DNA from 2 places in the Streptomyces sp. NPDC058373 genome. Region 2 is predicted to be linked to the other one. Evidence: riboswitches for the same ligand, from Rfam matches in the RefSeq annotation. Region 2 holds a riboswitch; the other holds the start of a gene.
The links. Region 2 has a riboswitch for cobalamin ahead of ACFWMZ_RS22465 (acyl-CoA thioesterase). Riboswitches for the same ligand answer to the same signal wherever they lie in the genome.
Positions count from the first base shown of each region.

Region 1: linked by a shared signal. The riboswitch ahead of ACFWMZ_RS04180 (ABC transporter substrate-binding protein) and the one ahead of ACFWMZ_RS22465 (acyl-CoA thioesterase) in region 2 are both predicted to bind cobalamin.

Region 1 covers NZ_JBHXJE010000004.1:56,704-61,082, forward strand. Annotated here, with positions in the region: gene ACFWMZ_RS04175 (FecCD family ABC transporter permease) at 1-680, opposite strand, end outside; gene ACFWMZ_RS04180 (ABC transporter substrate-binding protein) at 677-1,729, opposite strand; cobalamin riboswitch at 1,789-1,981, opposite strand; partial or broken gene ACFWMZ_RS04185 (MMPL family transporter) at 2,039-3,596, opposite strand; gene ACFWMZ_RS04190 (SDR family oxidoreductase) at 3,719-4,379, shown strand, end outside.
Region 2 covers NZ_JBHXJE010000044.1:9,024-13,402, forward strand. Annotated here, with positions in the region: gene ACFWMZ_RS22445 (MFS transporter) at 1-538, shown strand, start outside; gene ACFWMZ_RS22450 (hypothetical protein) at 606-1,106, opposite strand; partial or broken gene ACFWMZ_RS22455 (hypothetical protein) at 1,084-1,275, shown strand; gene ACFWMZ_RS22460 (sensor domain-containing protein) at 1,448-2,146, shown strand; gene ACFWMZ_RS22465 (acyl-CoA thioesterase) at 2,226-2,663, opposite strand; cobalamin riboswitch at 2,770-2,921, opposite strand; gene ACFWMZ_RS22470 (ABC transporter permease) at 2,989-3,789, opposite strand; gene ACFWMZ_RS22475 (ATP-binding cassette domain-containing protein) at 3,777-4,379, opposite strand, start outside.

The DNA.
Region 1 (4,379 bases), on a different contig from region 2:
ACCAGCGCCACCGCCAGCACCGCCAGGCACGCCCAGACGTCGGTCCAGGTGGCGCCGGAGAGGCTGCCGAGGAGCCAGAAGAGGATGCCCCGGGTCTGCTCGGCGTCGGCGGCGAACATCACGATGAACGAGGTGAGCGCCGAGAAGAGCTGCATGCCCGCCACCCCGGAGAGCACCACCCGGTCGGTGGTGCCGCCCAGGCTGTGGCTGAGCAGCAGCACCAGGCCGAAGGAGAGCAGCGCGCCGATGAAGGCCCCGGTGGAGACGGAGAGGGCGCCGCCGCCGACGCCGAGGACGACCACGGCGACCGCGCCGGTGGAGGCACCGGAGGAGACGCCGAGGACGAACGGGTCGGCCAGCGGGTTGCGCAGCAGCGACTGCATGACCACCCCGCAGACCGCGAGCCCCGCCCCGCAGACCGCCGCCAGCACGGTGCGCGGCAGCCGCAGTTCCCAGACGATGCCCTCGCGGATCGGCGTCAGGCCGCTCTCACCGCCGCCGAGCCGGAAGGCGACGACCGCCCAGACGTCCGGCACCGAGACGCGGGCCGGGCCGATGGTGATGGCGACCGAGACGGAGGCCAGCAGCAGGACCAAGGCGAGGAGGCTGAGCGTCCACGCCCCGGGCCGCCGCCGCGTCCGCCCGGGCTCCGGGCCGGTCCGCGCGACGGTGGCGGTCACGTGGCGAACCCGAACTGGCGCAGCTTGGCGGCGACTTCCTCGATGCCGTCGACCGTGCGGATCGAGGGGTTCATCGCCGCGCCGCTCACCAGCACGTACCGCTTCTTCTTCACCGCCGTCATGGTGCGGGTGGCCGGGTTGGACTCCAGGAAGGCGATCTTCTTGGCTGCGCTCTCCGCCGTCTGCGACTTGCGCGTCAGGTCGCCGATCACCAGCACGTCGGGGTCGCGGTCGGCGACCGTCTCCCAGTTGATCTGCGGCCACTCGTCCTTGGTGTCGTCGAAGACGTTCTTCCCGCCGACCGCCTCGGTGATGATGCCCGGCGCCCCGCAGCAGCCGCCCATGTACGGCGCCTCGGAGTTGGCGAACCAGTAGAGCAGGGTCGGGCGTTCGGACGCGGGCGCCTTCTTGGTGCTGAGCCCCTCGGTGGCCTTCTCCGCCCGCCGGGTCAGTTCGGTGACGAGCTTCTTCCCGCGCTCCTCGACCCCGAAGACCTCGGCCAGGTCGGTGACCTCGCCGTGGATGTCGGCCATGGAGAGCGGCGTCGTACGCGAGCCGTCGCCGTCGCCGGTGTTCGACTTGGCGCAGTCGGCGGGCGAGACGTACGTGCCGACGCCGAGGTCCTCGAACGCCTTGCGGGTGGCGACGCCGCCCTTGCCGAGGGTCGACTCGAAGGAGGCGGTGACGAAGTCCGGCTCCTCGTCGAGGACCTTCTCGAAGGAGGGGTTGTTGTCGGCGAGCCGCTTCACCTTGGCGTTCTCCTTCGCCAGGTGCGGCAGGACCGGGTCGGTCCAGGTCGCGGTGCCCGTCATCCGGTCGGCGAGGCCGAGCGAGAGCAGGATCTCCGTCGAGTCCTGGTTGAGCGAGACGGCCCGCTGCGGCGGCTGCTCGACGGTCACGGTGCGGCCGCAGTTCCTCAGAGTCGTCGCGCCGGCCCCCTTCGCGTCGTCGGCCGGCGCGGGGCTTCCGCCCGAGCAGGCGGTGAGCAGCAGGGCGAGAGCGGCGCAGGATGCGGCGAGGGAGGTCCGGCGGAAGGGCGCAACAGGCACAGGGGTGCGGCTTTCGGTGTCGAGGCTCGGTCGCGAAGCCTGGCGTACAGGAACCCCGTCCGTACGGGCGGAGGGCCAGCAGGTCTTCGGACTCGGGGTCGTGCGGACGGCGCGCCTTCCCGGGGCGTGCCCCAGTGGCGTCCTGCGCCGCCCGTCGCCCTCACCGCTGCGCGTCAGTTCCGGGTTCGCACCGGATTCCCTGACCCGTTCGCATGGAGATGCGCGGGTACGACTGGCGTGCGAAAGCTAGCACAGCGGCCCTCCCACGCCCGGGGGCGGGGAGAGCCGTCGTACGCGTACTGCCTGCGCTTACGCCGGGGTTCGCGGCTCCCCGGACGCGTCCTCGGCGGGCTCGGCCCGGCGGCTGAGCGCCCCCGGCCACCAGGCGGCAGGACCGATGTCGCGGACCAGGGCGGGCACCAGCAGGGAGCGGACCACCAGGGTGTCGAGGAGCACGCCGAAGGCGACGATGAAGGCGATCTGCGCGAGGAAGGCCAGCGGGATCACCCCGAGCGCCGCGAAGGTCGCCGCCAGGGACGACGCCGGCCGAGGTGATGACGCCGCCAGTGGTGGTCAGGCCGCGCCGTACGCCCTCCCGGGTGCCGTGCCGCGCGGTCTCCTCGCGGACCCGGGACATCAGGAAGATGTTGTAGTCGACGCCGAGAGCGACCAGGAAGACGAAGCCGTAGAGCGGGACGGAGGCGTCGGTGCCGGTGAAGCCGAAGACGTGGGTGAAGACCAGCGAGGCGATGCCCAGGGTGGCGGCGAAGTTCAGCGCCACGGTGGCCACCAGCAGCAGCGGGGTCACCAGAGAGCGGAGCAGGGCGACCAGGATGACGAGGGTGATCGCCAGTACCACCGGCATGATCAGGTTCCGGTCGGCCTCGGCGGTGCGCTGGGTGTCGTACTGCTGCGCGGTGTAGCCGCCGACCATGGCGTCGGCGCCGTCGACCGCGTGGACGGCGGTGCGCAGGCGGGCCACCGTGTCCTTGGCGGCGTCGCTGTCCGCGTCGTCCTGGAGGGTCGCGTCGATCCGGACCCGGCCGTCCACGACGAGCGGTGCGCCGCCGCCGGGCCGCCCCGACTCGGTGACCGGGGCGACCGAGGCGACGCCCTCGGTCCGCTCGGCGGCCTCCGTCACCTCGTCCAGTCGTCCGGCGTCCGCGATGACGACCGCCGGGTTGCCGGAGCCGCCGGGGAAGTGGCGGCTCAGCGTCTCCTGGGCGGAGACCGAGGGCGCGTCGTTGACGAGGATCTCGTCCAGCGGGACGCCCCGGCTGGCCAGCGTCGGGGCGAAGGCGGCGCACGCGATGAGGGCGGCCAGGGTGACGGCCCAGACCTTGCGCGGCGTCCGGTCGACCCGGTCGGCGACGCGCTGCCGCAGGCGGTGGCTGCCGCCGGTGCCGGTGACCTTGGGCCGTGCGGGCCAGTAGGCGACCCGGCCCAGCAGGACGAGGGCGGCGGGCAGGAAGGTCAGGGCGCTGAAGACCGAGCAGACGATGCCGATGGCGCCGACCGGGCCGAGCGCCCGGTTGTTGGTCAGGTCGGCGAGCAGCAGGGCCAGCAGACCGAGGGCCACGGTGGCCGCGCTGGCGGTGATCGGCCCGAACGACTGCCGCCAGGCCAGCCGCATCGCGGTGAACCGGTCGCCGTGCAGACTCAGTTCCTCGCGGAACCGGGCGGTGAGCAGCAGCGCGTAGTCGGTGGCGGCGCCGATCACCAGGATCGAGAGGATGCCCGGCACCTGCCCGTCGACCCGGACCACGTCCCGCTCGGCCAGTGCGTAGACCACCGCGCAGGCCAGCCCGAGGGCGAGGACGGCGCCGAAGATGATCACCAGCGGCAGCAGCACACTGCGGTAGACGACGGTCCGCCGGCCGCCGCATTCGCGCGCCCGGGACGCGCGGAAGAAGCAGTGGCGCGAGACGGTGGACCGGGAGCGGCCCGGACACCGCCGTTCCGCCCGGTCACCGATCCCGGAGAGAGGCCATGAGCAGCGATGAGCACCCCACCGAGCCCACCCCGCGAGGCGACGGCGCGCTGGTCCTGGTGACCGGCGCCACCGGGTACATCGGCGGCCGCCTCGCCCCCGCCCTGCTGGACGCCGGCTACCGGGTCCGCGCCCTGGCCCGTACCCCGGGGAAGCTGCGGGACCTGACCTGGGCCGAGCGTGCCGAGGTGGTCCAGGGCGACGTCACCGACGCCGACTCGGTGCGCGAGGCGATGCGCGGCGTCGAGGTGGCGTACTACCTGGTCCACGCCCTCGGCACCGGCTCGGACTTCGAGCGCACCGACCGCGAGGCGGCCCGGATCTTCGCCCGCGAGGCCCGCGCGGCCGGGGTCCGCCACATCGTCTACCTCGGCGGCCTCACCCCCGAGGGCGTCCCCGAGAGCAGGCTCTCGCCGCACCTGCGCTCCCGTGCCGAGGTCGGCCGCATCCTGCTCGACTCCGGCGTGCCCGCCACCGTGCTGCGCGCCGCCGTGGTGCTGGGCTCCGGCTCCGCCTCCTTCGAGATGCTCCGCTACCTCACCGAGCGGCTGCCGCTGATGATCACCCCGAGCTGGGTCAACACCCGGATGCAGCCGGTCGCCGTCCGCGACGTCCTCGCCTACCTGGCCGGCGCCGCCGCCATGCCCGCCGACGTCAACC
Region 2 (4,379 bases):
CGGCACGCTCCTCGCCGGCCCGATGACCGACCGGGCGCTGCGCCCGACGCTGTACGGCGGCCTCGCGGTCATGGCCGTCACTCTCTTCGCCTTCTACTTCGCGGTGCAGCACACGGCGACGGCCCTGGTCTGCGTCCTGCTGATCGGCGCCATGGGCTCCTTCATCACCACGCCGGTGCAGATGCTGCTCATGGCCAAGGCCGAACAGGCCCCGACCATGGCGGCCGCCTCCAACCACTCCGCCTTCAACCTCGCCAACGCCGGCGGCGCCTGGCTCGGCGGCCTGGTCATCTCGGCCGGGTGGGGCTGGGCCTCGCCCGCGCTGGTGGGGGCGTCGCTGGCGGTCGTCGGGCTCGGCCTGGCGGTGATCGGCGGGGCGATGGACGGTGGGCGCGGGCCGCTTCGGCGGGGTGGCTCCCGGTCGACCGTGGTGGCCGGGACCCCCGGAGCCGGCACCGCTACGGGGGCAGGCGCCAAGGCGACCGGCGCCCAGGAGAGCGGCGCCGGGCAGGCGGCGGAGGCCGAGCGGGCCGGGTAGTCCGGTGCTGGGCCGATCCCGCCCGGACCGTCACCCGCAGCCCGGGGCGGCCCCTGGCGCGGCCCCCTCACGCCCCCGTCGTGGACCCAGGCCGCACGATCATCAGCACCACCACCGTCGCCCACAGCAAGTTGAAGATACCGGCGGTCATGGCCAGCTTGGCGGTCGCCGGGCGGCGGTCCGCCGCGGTGGCCGGGTCGGCCGTGTCAGTCGTCGAGGGCGGGTCCGGGGTGGCTGTGTGAGGCGTCGAGGGCGTCTGCGAAGTGGCTGTGTGAGGCGTCGAGGATGCCCGCGAAGTGGCCGTGTCCAGCAGCCATCCCTGTTCCGGAAGGATCACCGCCACCGGCAGCCACGCCGCGATCCCGGTCAGCACGATCGAGACGAGGAGCCAGGCGTCCGTCAGGGCGCCGAGGGCGGCGCCGGTGGCGATGCCGAGGACCGGGACGGCGATGCCGACGTAGGCGTAGCTGCGGCAGATCTTGTGGAGGAGGGCGGTGGCTTCGGGGGCCGTCTGGGTTCTGGCGTAGCGCGGGAACATCGAGGCGGGGACGGCGGCGAGCCTCGCCATGGCCGTCACGGCGTTCGCCCTGGCCGCCGCCGCGTGCCTCGCCGAGGAGTGGCCGCTGACCGTGCTGGCCGGTGTTCTGGCGGCCGCCTCCCACGCGGCGGTCGCGGGGTCGGCCCGTGCCTGCCGGGGATGCGCGCGGCTGCCGTCCGGGGAGGCGGTGGCGGCGTAGGAGGGAGGCCGGCCCGAGGCGGGGGCGGGGGATTACCCCACCCCTGGTCCGCCCGGCCGCCCCATGTCGCCGGGGGGCGCCGGACCGGCATCGTGGACACGCACCCGGGGCAGCGCGATCGCCGCGGCGTCGCTCCGTCCCTCGCTCCCTCCTCCCGGATGAGAGGTCACCCATGGCCACCGTCGACGCTCCCCCCACCTGCCCCCTGCCGCACGTCTCCGAGGAGTCGGCCTTCTCCGAGCGGCCCGCCGTCGTCCGGCGGGGGCCGTTGGCGGCGGCGACCTGGCGGGAGATCGGGTACGTGTTCAGCTCGTTCCCCGTCGCCATCGCCGGGTTCGTCTTCGCCGTCACCCTGTTCTCGGCCGGCGCGGGGCTGGCGATCACCGTGCTCGGGCTGCCCGTGCTGGCGGTGCTGCTGGCCGGGGCGCGGCTGCTCGGGGCGGGGGAGCGGGGGCGGGCCGGGGCTCTGCTGGGGGTGAGGACGGTGGCGCCCGCGCCGGTCGGTAAGGGCGGGATCAAGGAGCGGCTGGCGGACGTGGCGGGGTGGAAGGCCGTGCTGTTCCAGGTCGTCATGTTCCCGTGGCGGATCGCCTCGTTCGTCGTGACGCTGACCTTCCTGGCCACGGGGTGGGTGGTCGCCCTCCTCCCGCTCTACGCCTGGGTCTTCCCCACCTTCGTCGGCTGGCCCGGCTACCGCCTCTTCGACTTCACCACCGACGCGGGCGTCCACCACGCCTACTACCTGGAGTCGCCCTTCCAGATCGGCGCGGCCTCCCTGCTCGGCATCGGGCTCGTGCTGCTGACGCCGGTGCTGGTGCGGGCGATGAACCGGGTGGAGCGGTCGGCGGTGCGGGGGTTGCTGGCGGGGTGAGGCGTCCTCACCGCAGGAGGGGAGCGGTCGGAGGAGGCCCGGGCGTCGCGGTGGCGGCGCCCGGGCCTTCGCCGTCGGTTCAGCCCTGCTCCTCCGGCGTCTCCAGCGCGGCGACCGGTCGCGGCGCCCCCCGGTCGTCCACCGCCACGAAGGTGAGGCGGCCGGTGGCGACCTCGGTGGTGGGGCCCGAGGTGTTCCAGGACTCGGCGGTGACGCGGACGGCGACCGTCATGGAGGTGCGGCCCGCGCGGACCAGGGCGGCGTGGAGGTTGAGGAGGTCGCCGGCGCGGACGGGGGCGAGGAAGGCGATGCGGTCGACGGCGACGGTGACGGCGGGGCCGTCGGCGTGGCGGCCGGCGGCGGCCGCGGCCGCGTCGTCGATCAGCTTCATCACGACGCCGCCGTGGATGGTGCCGTAGAGGTTGGTGTCGTGCTCGCTCATGATGTGGGCGAGCTTCACCTGGGAGTCGGCCGGGGTCTTGGTGGTCCGGGGCGCGGTGCCGGTGGTTTCGGGCACGTCAACTCTCCTTCGCGAGTTGGCAGGAAACCTCGGCGGGGAGTGCGCGCACGGCGATGGCTTCGCCGAGGTCACCGCGCGGCCGGACGGCCACGCGGGCAACGGCAGGTCTTCGGACTCGCGGGCCCGCCCGGCGGACCTGCCGCCGAGCCCCTACTGGCCGTCGCTTCCCGGCCCCCAGGGGGCCAGTGCGTAGGACGGCGGTCGTTCCCGCTCACCGCTGCGGGGCAGTCCCGGATTCCCACCGGGTTCCCTCTTGCGACGCGCCCGCCTGGGGGGCGGGGCGAACCGGTTGCCCGGTCAGGGTAGTCGGCGGTGTCGCGGGTCAGCCGCGCCCCACCTCGCGGAACCTTCGCACCGCCACCCCCATGAAGACCGCCGTGATCCCCAGCGCGCAGAGCAGGGCGTACGGGAGGGCGTGGACGACCGGCCAGGTGTCGCGGGTGGGGGCCATGGGCGGGGCCGGGTTGGCGAAGAGGTCGCGGAGGGCGGTGGCGGTGGCGGAGACCGGGTTCCAGTCGGCGATCGGGCGGAGGGCGGCGGGGAGGGTGGCCGTGGGGACGAAGGCGGAGGATAGGAAGGTGACGGGGAAGAGCCAGATGAGGCCGGCGCTCTGGGCGACCTCGACGCTGCGGGCGGTGAGGCCGATGGTGGCGCCGACCCAGGACATGGCGAAGGCGAAGAGGAGGATCAGGAGGTAGGCGAGAACGGCCTCGGGGAGGGTGCCGGCGATGCGCCAGCCGATGAACAGCCCGCAGAGGGAGGTGACGGTGACGGTCAGCACGCTCATGGTGAGGTCGGAGAGGGTGCGGCCGAGGATCACCGCCATCGGGGACATGGGCAGGGAGCGGAAGCGGTCGACGATGCCCCGGTCCAGGTCGCCTGCGAGGCCCAGCGCGGTGAAGGCGGCGTTGAAGGTGACGGCCTGGGCGAAGATGCCGCCCATCAGGTACGTGCGGTAGGCGTCGCCGCCGAGGCTGCCGCCGAAGACGTAGGAGAGCAGCAGGACGAACATCACCGGCTGGATCAGGGCGGCGATGACCGAGCCGGGGGTGCGGCGGAGGTTCAGGAGGTTGCGCCAGGCGATGATCGTGGCGTCCCTGGCGACGCGGGTCACGGGCGCCATGCGGGTTCCTTCGCGGGTTCGGGGGCCGGGGCGGGCGCGGGCGTCGCGGCCCCCTGGCCGGTCAGGGCGAGGAAGACGTCGTCCAGCGTCGGGGGCGCGAGGCTGACCGGGCCGAGGGGGACGGCGGCGTGGCGCAGTGTGGTCAGGGCCTGTTCGAGGGTGGCGGGGCCGTGGTCGGTGGGGAGGGTGAGGACGCCGGTGCGCGGGTCGAGGTGGGGCTGGTGGGGGGTGAGGGGGGCCAGGAGGGCGAGGGCGGTGGGGCGGGTCGCGGGGTCGGGGAGGGCGAGGGTGAGGCGTTCGCCGCCGACGCGGGACTTGAGGGCGGCGGCGGTGCCCTGGGCGATGACGCGGCCGTGGTCGATGACGGCGATGGCGTCGGCGAGGTGGTCGGCCTCCTCCAGGTACTGGGTGGTGAGCAGCACGGTGGTGCCGGTGGCGACCAGGTCCTGGACGCACGCCCAGGTGTCGGCGCGGCCGCGCGGGTCGAGCCCCGTGGTGGGCTCGTCCAGGACGACCACGGCCGGGCGGGCGACCAGCGCCCCGGCGAGGTCGAGGCGGCGCCGCATGCCGCCGGAGTACGTGCCGCTGGG